Regions from separate parts of the Micromonospora sp. RTBAU3-60 genome, predicted to be linked through region 3. Evidence: riboswitches for the same ligand, from Rfam matches in the RefSeq annotation. Region 3 holds a riboswitch; each other region holds the start of a gene.

Evidence for each region. A riboswitch is a leader RNA that binds a small molecule or an ion and turns the genes downstream of it on or off. The one in region 3 is predicted to bind cyclic di-AMP.
Region 1: another riboswitch for cyclic di-AMP. It lies ahead of ACY34I_RS03440 (C40 family peptidase); the one in region 3 lies ahead of ACY34I_RS23705 (coiled-coil domain-containing protein).
Region 2: another riboswitch for cyclic di-AMP. It lies ahead of ACY34I_RS05895 (coiled-coil domain-containing protein); the one in region 3 lies ahead of ACY34I_RS23705 (coiled-coil domain-containing protein).

What each region holds. Positions count from the first base shown of each region.
Region 1 covers NZ_JBUEGB010000002.1:279,092-282,460, forward strand. Annotated here, with positions in the region: gene ACY34I_RS03435 (N-acetylmuramoyl-L-alanine amidase) at 1-1,289, opposite strand, end outside; cyclic di-AMP (ydaO/yuaA leader) riboswitch at 1,521-1,656, shown strand; gene ACY34I_RS03440 (C40 family peptidase) at 1,669-2,703, shown strand; gene dcd (dCTP deaminase) at 2,749-3,327, opposite strand.
Region 2 covers NZ_JBUEGB010000004.1:115,210-118,578, forward strand. Annotated here, with positions in the region: gene ACY34I_RS05890 (carbonic anhydrase) at 1-648, shown strand, start outside; gene ACY34I_RS05895 (coiled-coil domain-containing protein) at 715-1,734, opposite strand; cyclic di-AMP (ydaO/yuaA leader) riboswitch at 1,740-1,870, opposite strand; gene ACY34I_RS05900 (YibE/F family protein) at 2,025-3,332, opposite strand.
Region 3 covers NZ_JBUEGB010000026.1:41,349-44,717, forward strand. Annotated here, with positions in the region: gene ACY34I_RS23695 (HelD family protein) at 1-736, shown strand, start outside; gene ACY34I_RS23700 (cation diffusion facilitator family transporter) at 915-1,829, shown strand; cyclic di-AMP (ydaO/yuaA leader) riboswitch at 1,974-2,106, shown strand; gene ACY34I_RS23705 (coiled-coil domain-containing protein) at 2,111-3,178, shown strand; gene ACY34I_RS23710 (hypothetical protein) at 3,287-3,369, shown strand, end outside.

The sequences.
Region 1 (3,369 bases), on a different contig from region 3:
TAGGGGCCTGGGTCCCAGTGCATGCCGGCGACGGTCCCGGCGGTGGTGCCAGGGACGTTGTCGTGACCGAGGATGTGCTGCCGGTCCAGCGGGATCTGGAACCGCAGCGCCAGGTGGCGAACCAGCTTGGCCGAGGTCCGGTACATCGCCTCGGTGTACCAGGTGCCGTGGCCGGCGAAGCCCTCGTGCTCGATGCCGATGGACTTGGCGTTGACGTACCAGTTTCCGGCCTGCCAGCCGACGTCCTTGGCCTTGATGTGCTGGGCCACGTATCCGTCCACCGAGCGCAGCGTGTAGTGCCAGCCGAGGTAGGTCACATCCTGGACGAGCCGCACGCTGGGGCCGAAGTAGCCCTCGGTGTCGTGGATGATGATGTACTCGATCTTCTGCTGCGCCGGCCGGTTGCCGATGTCGTAGTTGCCGTAGTCCACGATGTTCGTCTCGGGGATCGTGTATTCGCCGTACGGCGCGGGGATCCACTCGCAGGCGAGGCGGACCGGGCACTCGATCCCGTCCGGCCGCTCGGCGCGGCGCAGCCCGAGCTTGTGCAGCCCGGACTCGTCCGGCGTCACCGCGGTGGCGGCGAGGGTCACCCGCTGGCCGTCGTCGGTGGTCCGGCTGGCGCCCTGGCTCAGCTGGTCGTACACCTCGTCGGCGAAGGCCGCCGCGGCGTCCTCGGTGTCCGCGCCGGAATACCGGGCCACCGCGCCGTACCAGGCCGCCGGGTCGCTGCCGGCGCCGACCGGCCCACCCAGTTCCTTCTGGTACGAGGCCAGCAGCGCCGCGCCGCCCCGGATGTTGGCGGCCGCGTCGGTGCGCAGCGTCTCCTTCGACTCGCCGGTGAGGTCGGCGGCAGCGTCCATGGTCTGCAGCGAAGCCTGGGGCAGGGCGTCCCCGGACGGCGCAGCCGCGGCGCTCAGGTCGACGGTGAGCGGGCGGGACTCGTCGCCGCGGGGGTCCTCGTTCTCGTCCACGTGTGCGCTGGACGGGGTCGAGGCGACCTGCTCGGCGTCGGTGAGGTGCATCGGGCCGTAGCCGCCGCTGGTGCTGGGCTGGCCGGTGTGGGTGTCCCAGCGGGACTCCAGGTAGGAGACGCCCAGCAGGACGCTCTGCGGCACGCCGTACTCCGCCGCCGCGGTGGCGTACTGCTGCTGGCGGTCTGCGCTGTCGGTGGTCCCGGCGGTGAGGGGTGCCGCCGCGGTGGGACCGCTGGTCGCGAGAGCGGTGGCCGCCGCGACGGCGGCGGCCAGCAGTATCCGTCTGCGCGGTGGCAGTGCTGAGAGGTGCATTGAACCTCCAGATAGGGATGGGGGTGACTGCGCCCCCACCCTCACTCCGCCGATGCCCTGTGGTCAATACCTTTCCGAATTGAGATGTTGTCCGTAGAAAACCTTCATGCCCCGCTTGTTCGCGAATCCGGTACGGAGTGTCACGGCCCAACGGGTTGCGGAACGATAACAACGGTCCCTAGTCTGGTCAGTCGTCGACCGGTAGGTTCACCGTCCAACCCGGGTGGTGACGGTCGGACACCGCCGAGTCGCCTCCGGGCGAGCCGGGGACCCAGGTACCTGGGGTGAATCCGCAGCCACTGCGGTAGGGCGCCTCCCTTCCCGCCCGAACCCGTCAGCTAACCCGGTAGGCGGTCAGGAAGAAGGAGTACGGAGCCCGGTGGCATACCATGCCCCGCGGCCACCGTCGGTCCGGTCGGTCGACCGGTCGGCGGCTGCGCCGCGTTCACGCTGGTCCCGCTTCACCACCGCCCTCGCCGCCCTGGTCGGCACCGCCGTCGTCCTGACCGGCGGCGCCACGGCGGCCCACGCCGAACCGTCGGTCGCGGAGATCGAGCGCCAGATCGACCAGGACTGGAACAAGCTCGAACCGATCATCGAACAGGTCAACTCCACCCGCGAGAAGCTCGCTGCCCGGCGCAAGCAGGCCGACGCGCTGGCCAAGCAGATCGCGCCGCTGGAGGCCCGGGTCGACGCCGCCCTCGGGCAGGTCGGCGGGCTGGCCGCCGACGCGTACAAGGGCAACAACCTCTCCACCGTCAACGCCCTGCTGGGCAGCCGGTCGCCGAGCGAGGTGGTCAACGGCCTCGAACTGCTCGACCGCTTCGCGCACCACCAGCGGCAGGAGGTGCAAGCCGTCGCCGAACTGCGCGACCAACTCGCCGCGAAGAAGAAGCCGCTGGACGAGATGGTCGCCCAGCTCACCCGTACCGAAGCCCAGCTCGCGGCGCAGAAGAAGCAGATCGACGCCGAGATCGCCCGGCTTCAGAAGCTCCGCCTCAAGGTCTACGGCAATGGTGGCGGCGGGCCGTTGCGCCCCGCGCCCTGCCCCGCCGGCTACCCGGGCGGCCCGGCCGGTGTCGCGGTGAAGTTCGCCTGCGCCCAGATCGGCAAGATCTATGTCTGGGGTGCCGCCGGCCCGGACCACTACGACTGCTCCGGACTCACCATGGCGGCCTGGGCCAAGGCCGGGGTCTCCCTGCCGCACAACGCCCGCGAGCAGCACGATGTCACCCGGCGGGTGAGCCGCAGCGAGCTACGCCCCGGTGACCTCGTCTTCTACTACAGCGACCTGCACCACGTCGCCATGTACGTCGGTGGCGGCTGGGTGGTGCACGCCTCCCAGTCCGGCAAGCCGATCACCATGAAACGCGTCGACGACGGCCAGATCAACAGTTACGGCCGCCCGGGCTGACCGGTCCGCAGGGGCTCCCGCGCCGCGGGGGCCCCTGCGGCGTGCTCAGCGGGTCGGCCAGACCCGCCAGTTCTGCCAGGACCGGCTCGGGGTCGGCCCGCGCTGCCCCTGGTAGCGCGAGCCGTAGACCGCCGAGCCGTACGGGTGCTCGGCCGGCGACGAGAGCCGGAAGATGCAGAGCTGGCCGATCTTCATGCCCGGCCAGAGCGTGATGGGCAGATTGGCCACGTTGGAGAGTTCCAGCGTGACGTGCCCGGAGAAGCCCGGGTCGATGAAGCCGGCGGTGGAGTGGGTGAGCAGCCCGAGCCGGCCCAGGCTCGACTTGCCCTCGAGCCGGCCGGCGAGCTGGTCGCCCAGCGAGATCACCTCGAGCGTCGAGGCGAGCACGAACTCGCCCGGGTGCAGCACGAACGGCTCCCCCTCCGGCACCTCCACCATCGAGGTCAGGTCGTCCTGCTGCACGGACGGGTCGATGTGCGTGTAGAGGTGGTTGTTGAAGACCCGGAAGAGCCGGTCCAGGCGTACGTCGATGCTGGAAGGCTGCACCAGCGTGGGCTCGAAGGGCTCCAGCGCGAGGGTGCCCGCCTTGATCTCGGAGACCAGGTCGCGGTCGGAGAGCAGCATCGGAACACCATAGCGACCGGAACGGGTGACCTGCGTGTCGGA
Region 2 (3,369 bases), on a different contig from region 3:
CAGGCGCTCGCCGAGCTGTCCGCTGGTAACCGTCGCTTCGTCACCGGAGCGCCTCGTCATCCGAACCAGGACGCCGAGCACCGTGCCGCCGTCGCCGACGGCCAGCACCCGTTCGCGGTGATCGTGGGCTGCGCCGATTCGCGGCTCGCCGCCGAGATCATCTTCGACCGCGGCCTGGGTGACCTGTTCGTGGTGCGGACCGCCGGCCACACCGTCGGCCCCGAGGTGCTCGGCAGCGTCGAGTACGCGGTCGCCGTGCTGGGCACCCCGCTGGTGGTGGTGCTCGGCCACGACTCGTGCGGCGCGGTGCAGGCCGCCCGCGAGGTGGTCGCCACCGGCACGCCCCCCGCCGGCCACCTCGGCGCGCTGGTGGACGCGGTCGTGCCCAGCCTGGCCCGGGCCGCCCGGCAGGGCGTCGAGGACCTCGACGACATCGTCGACATCCACATCGCGCGGACGGTGGAGGCGATGCTGGCCCGGTCCGCCGTGCTCGCCGAGCGGGTGGCGGCCGGACGGTGCGGGGTAGTCGGCATGTCGTACCGGCTCAGCGCGGGCGAGGTGCGGACGGTGGCCGAGGTGAAGGCGGGCGTGACGTTGCCGGTCCCGGCCGCGCCCGCGGCTCCGCCGCCCACCGCCGTCGCCGGTTGAGCCCTAGTTGACGACGAGGGGCCGCCCCGCTGGTCGCGGAACGGCCCCCTCGGAGCGGTACGGCAGCTACAGCATCGACACGTGTACGTGGTCCGTGTGGTTGGAGGGCCCGCTGTAGGACTTCCACCCGGTCGCCGGGAACCAGATCTGCCGGTTCCAGATCACGTAGTAGACGCCGAGCCGGTCGGCGTTGCGGATCACGAAGGCGGCGAGGTCGTTGCCGTACCTTCGCATGTCGTTGTTGTGCCAGGGGGAGAAGCCGCTGCGCTGCAGGGACCAGTCGCAGGCCCGGCCCTTGGGGTGCTCCCAGGGCCCGCCCGGGCGGTAACAGCCCACGAAACGGTCGAAGCCGGCCCGCTTGACCTCCTTGTACATGTGCAGCGTGCGCGGGGTGATGTAGCCCGAGGTGGTCGGGTCCTTCACGCTGCGTGATTCGGGCAGCCAGCCCCCGTCGGCGGTCCGGCCGGGACCGATGCGGGCGACCGGGGAGGTGGCCGAGACCAGGCCACCGGTGAACCCGCGCCCGCCGACCAGCGCCAGCGCCTTCTCCGCCTCGGCCTTCTCGCGCTTCATCGCGTTGGTCTGCTTCTGCTGCTCGCGGACCTCCGCGTCGAGCGCGATCTTGGCCTGCTCGGCGCGATTCTTCGCGGCGTTGACCGCGGCGAGCTTCTGCGCGTTCATCAGGTTCAGCTCGTCGAGGGCGGAGGCCCGCCGGACAAACGAGTCGGGTGCGTTGCTCTCCAGCAGCATGGCCATCGCGCCCATCCGGCCGGTCCGGTAGGACTGCGCGGCGATCTCGGTCACCTGTGGCCGCAGCGCGTCCAGGTCGGCCTGCGCCGCCCGGATCTCGAGGCCCAGTTGGAGCTGGCGCTGCTTCGACTTGTCCAGCTTCGCCTTGGCTTGCAGGTAGCCGCGGTTGGCCGCGTCGATGACCTCGGTGATGAGCGGCGGATCGTTGTCCTCCTCGTGCCCCGAGGGGGTGGGGGTGTTGGGTGCGGCCAGCGCCGGGGTGGGCCCGGCGACGATGGCGAACGCGGCGAGCACGGCCGCCACGGGTGTCAACCAGCGGCGCAGGGGTGCCGTCAACAGTGTTCCCTTCCGTCGACCGCCGACCGGGTTAGCTGACGGGTTCGGGACGGAAGTGGCCCCTACCGCCTGCGCGGATTCACCCCAGGTACCTGGTTCCCCGGTTCGCCGTGGGGCGATTGGGCGGTGGCACCGCAGGCGCCGGTGCGCGCCTTCGGCGGTGACCGGCAGTGAGGTTACCCGACGTCCCGGCTGCGGAGCTACGTCCCGAAGCCGACCAACCGCACGTTTTCGTCGTCGCCCTGCGTGACCAGGGTCGCGTTTGAGTCGGACGGTCACGCTCCGGAGTGTCACCATGTGGCCTCGGTGCTCCTCTCCGGTCCGGACCGTCCGGCGGCCGCTCCGCCGAGCGCCTCCAGCGCGTCGTGCCGTTCGGCCGGCGGCCGGGACGCCGGCGGGCGAGGCTCGGGGTCCGTCGCGGCGCCGGCCCGCCCGGCGGTGCGGACCACCGCCGCCAGACCGGTGGTCAGCGGTACGGCGGCGATCAGGCCGAGCGTGGCCACCGCGCTACGGACGATCTCCTGGGCCATGAACTCGCTGGTTAGGATCTCGATCACCGGTCGCGAGTCGGCGACCAGCAGGAGCAGCAGTGGCAGCGACGCGCCCGCGTACGCCAGCACGATGGTGTTGACCGTGGAGGCGATGTGGGCGCGGCCCACCCGGGTGGCCGCCCGGTAGAGCTGCATCCGGGACAGCCCGGGGTTCGCGTTCGCCAGCTCGGTGACCGTGGCCGCCTGCGTGACCGTGACGTCGTCCAGCACGCCGAGCGAGCCGATGATGATGCCGGCCAGGAGCAACCCGTGCAGGTCGACGTCCTGCTGGAACATCGACAGCGTGGTGGCGTCCTCGCTGCCGTAGCCGGTCAGGTGGGTGGCCGCGGTGGCCAGGGTGCCGAGGAGACCGGTCAGCACCAGGCTGCCCAGGGTGCCGAGCACCGCCACCGAGGTCTCGGCGGTGATCCCGTGGGTCAGGTAGAGCACCACGAACATGATCAGCGCGGCGCCGACGATCGCCACCAGCAGCGGCGGCTGGCCGGCGCCGATCCCGGGCAGCACGAAGCCGAGCAGCACGGCGAAGCTCGCCACCAGGCCGCCCAGCGCGGCCAGCCCGCGCCAGCGCCCGAACGCCACGATGGCGACGGCGAAGAGCACGGCCAGCCCGACCAGCGGTGTACCGCGCTGGTGCTCGGCGATGTTGTAGCTCTTGGCCGTCGGATCGGCCGGGTCCATCAGCTCGACGAGGATGACCTTGTCGCCGACCTCGACCCGTGGCGAGCCGGGGCCGGCCGGGAGGGGTGCCTCGATCTGCCGGCCGGCGTCCGGGCCCTGCTCGGCGGCGACCGTCGCGGTCCCGCAGGGACCCGTGGGCCCGCCGGCGCCCTCCTCCGGCGTCGGCGGGCACGGCTCGGTGACCACCCGGGTCACGGTGCCGTGGTAGCGCGGCAGGTTCGCGTCGCCCGCCGGCTCCCGGCTGTCCCGCGGCCAGAGCACCAGCGCGGCGACCACGGTCGCCAGGAACAGCGGCACCACCGTGGCGACCAGGATCCGTCGCACCCGGGGCGGGGCGGGCGGAGCGGGACGGGTGTGGTCGGCGCCCATGGCGAGTCTCCGAACGAGTCACGGCTGGATACGTGTC
Region 3 (3,369 bases):
CGACCCGTTCCAGCTCGCCGGGGGCGTCCGGGAGCTGAGCACGTTCGCCGACCGGCAGCGGGCGGCCCGGGCGGCGGCCCGCGAGCGCCCGGAGGACTACCGCGACTACGCCCACGTGGTGGTCGACGAGTCGCAGGACGTCTCCCCGATGCAGTGGCGGATGATCGGCCGGCGGGGCCGGCTGGCCTCCTGGACCGTGGTGGGCGACCCGGCGCAGACCGCCTGGACCGGCGACCCGGAGGAGCTGACCCGGGCCCGGGACCAGGCGCTGGGGCGGCGGCGCCGGCACCGCTACGAACTCACCACCAACTACCGCAACTCGGCGGAGATCTTCGCGGTGGCGGCGGCGGAGATCCGTCGGCTCTACCCGGACCTGGCGCTGCCCACCGCGGTCCGTACCACCGGCGTCGAACCGGTCGAGCTGACGGTGCCGCCGGCCGAGCTGGCCCCGGCCACCGTGACGGCGGCCCGCACGCTGCTGGCCGAGGTGGAGGGGACGGTCGGCGTGATCACGCCGGTGCCGCGCCGGGACGAGGTGGCCGGCTGGCTGGGCGAACTCGGCGGCGGCCGACTCCAGGTGGTGACCAGCCTCCAGGCCAAGGGCATGGAGTACGACGGCGTGGTGCTGGTGGCGCCGAGCGAGATCCGGGCCGATCCGGGGTCCGGCGTCCGGACGCTCTACGTGGCGCTCTCCCGGGCCACCCAGCGCCTCACCACCCTCGACCCGGTCGGCTGACAACGGCCCCAGCGTCGGCTGCAGCAACGGCTTCAGCGACGGCTTCAGGTCGGCGCGCGGCGAAAGACGCGCCGAGCTGAAGGCGTCGTAGTGGCGCCGCGCCACCAGATCACTTGCATATATAGCGATGTGAGCATAGATTGGGCCTGGCCGGGGTGCGGGACGAAAGGGTGTGGGCGTGGGCGCAGGTCATGACCACAGCGGCACGGTGGCCAACGCCGCGCACCGCCACCGCGGCCGGCTCTGGGCCGCTTTCGCGCTGCTCAGCGCTCTGATGCTGGTCGAGGCGGTGACCGCCTTCGCGACCGGTTCGCTGGCCCTGCTCTCCGACGCCGGGCACATGTTCACCGACGTCCTCGGCATCGGCATGGCCCTCGCCGCGATCACCGCCACCCGGCGCGCCGACACCGACCCGCAGCGCACCTTCGGGCTCTACCGGCTGGAGGTGCTGGCCGCCCTCGCCAACGCGGTGCTGCTCGGCGCGGTCGCCGCGTACGTGCTCGTCGAGGCCGTCCGCCGGTTCGGCGAGCCACCGGAGGTCCTCGCCGGACCGATGCTCGCCGTGGCGGTGCTCGGCCTGCTCGCCAACCTGGCCGCGTTCGCGCTGCTGCGCAGCGGGGCGCAGGAGAGCATCAACCTGCAGGGGGCGTACCTGGAGGTGCTCGGCGACCTGCTCGGCTCGCTCGGGGTGATCGCCGCCGCCCTGGTCATCACGTTCACCCGGTGGTGGTGGGCGGACCCGCTGGTCGCCGTGGCGATCGGGCTGTTCATCCTGCCGCGCACCTGGCGGCTCGGTCGGGCCGCGGTCCGCATCCTGGTGCAGGCCGCCCCGGAGCACCTGCAGGTGACCGCGGTGCACGACCGGCTGGCCGCGGTGCCCGGCGTCGCCGAGGTGCACGACCTGCACGTCTGGACACTCACCTCCGGCATGGACGTGGCCTCGGCGCACCTGACCACGACCCCGGGCACCGAGGTGGGCGAGGTGCTCGCCGCCGCGCGGGCCGCGCTGCACGAGGACTTCCGGATCGATCACGCCACGTTGCAGATCGAACCCGGGGCGTCACCCGGCGCCTGCGGCACCGTTGAGTGGTAATTGAGGACAACCTTAAATTCAAGTGGCTGTTGCCACTAATGCCAGCTTATGCCCGATTTTCGATCACCGCCACCGGGGACGGGTCGAGGCAGCGCCGGTAGGCTCGGTCGCGGCCTCCGCCGGGCGGCGCCCCTGCGGCGCCCGCGGTGGCCGTCGCCTAATCGCCGCAGCACGGCGAGCCGGGGAACCACGTACCTGGGGTGCATCCGCGTCAGCGGTAGGGATCTTCCGTCCCGAACCCGTCAGCTAACCCGGTCGGCGGTTGACGGAAGGACATGTGAATGCCAGCAGTGGCACCTGTACGACGGACGGCCGCCCGGTTGGCGGCCCTGCTCGTCGCGGCGCTCGCCCTCGGCGTCGCGACCGCGCCGGTCTCCCCCGCCTCGGCGGCTCCCCCGACCGGCCTGCTCGCCGCCGCGCCCGGCGACGACGAGGGCGGCACGCCGGCGCTGCGCGCCCAACTCGACGCGGCCAGCAAGGGCTGGCTGGAGGCGCGGGCGGCGTTGAACCGGTCGGTGGGCCGGCAGCAGCAGCTCACCGCCCAACTCAAGACGATCAACGCGGAGCTGGGCGTACGCGACGCCAAGGTGGGCGAGATCGCCGGGTTGGCGTACCGCACCGGACGGCTCGGCACCGCCGCGGCGCTGCTCGGCAGCAGCAACCCCGAGGGCTTCATGGACCGGGCGCTCACCCTGCAGCAGGTCGCCGCGCACGAGGACCGCGCGCTGCGTGACCTGATCGACACCCGGGACCAGGCCACCCGCACCCAGGCCGCGCTCAACCGCGAGATCCAGGAACAGCGCAAGCAGGTCGCGGTGATGGCCAAGCGCAAGGACCAGGCGGAACGCGCGCTGAAGGTGGCGAACAACCGGGCCACCGGCACCGCCGGCGGCAGCGTGCAGGGCACGTCCCGGGCGAACGCCACCCCCGCGCCGCGCAACGCCGACGGCTCCTGGCCGCCGGAGTCGTGCAGCGTCAGCGACCCGACGCCGGCCGACGGCTGCATCACCCCGCGTACGCTGCACGCCCTCCAGCAGGCCAAGGCGGCCGGGTTCACCCGGTACGTCTCCTGCTACCGCCCCAGCGGTTCGGGTGAGCACCCGAAGGGCCGGGCGTGCGACTTCGCCGCCCAGAAGGACGGTTTCGGCGGGGTGGCCACCGGCGGCGACAAGACGTACGGCAACAACCTGGCGGCGTACTTCATCCGCAACGCCGATGCGCTCGCCGTGCTCTACGTGATCTGGTACAAGCAGATCTGGCTGCCCAGCAGCGGGTGGAAGGCGTACAGCGGGGGCAACGGCGACCCGTCCAGCGACCACACCAACCACGTGCACCTGTCGGTGTACTGAGCGCGCGGTGGCCCGCCGCCCGGCGGGCCACCGTACGCCCACCGACGTACGCCGGATGTCGCCGTGCGCCCCACGACGCCGGGGCGGCGACGGTCGAGCATCGAGGGCATGAGCCGACTCTCGCCCACCACGCGCAAGGCCCTGCTCACCCTGCACCTGGTCACCTCGCTGGGCTGGCTCGGCGCGGACCT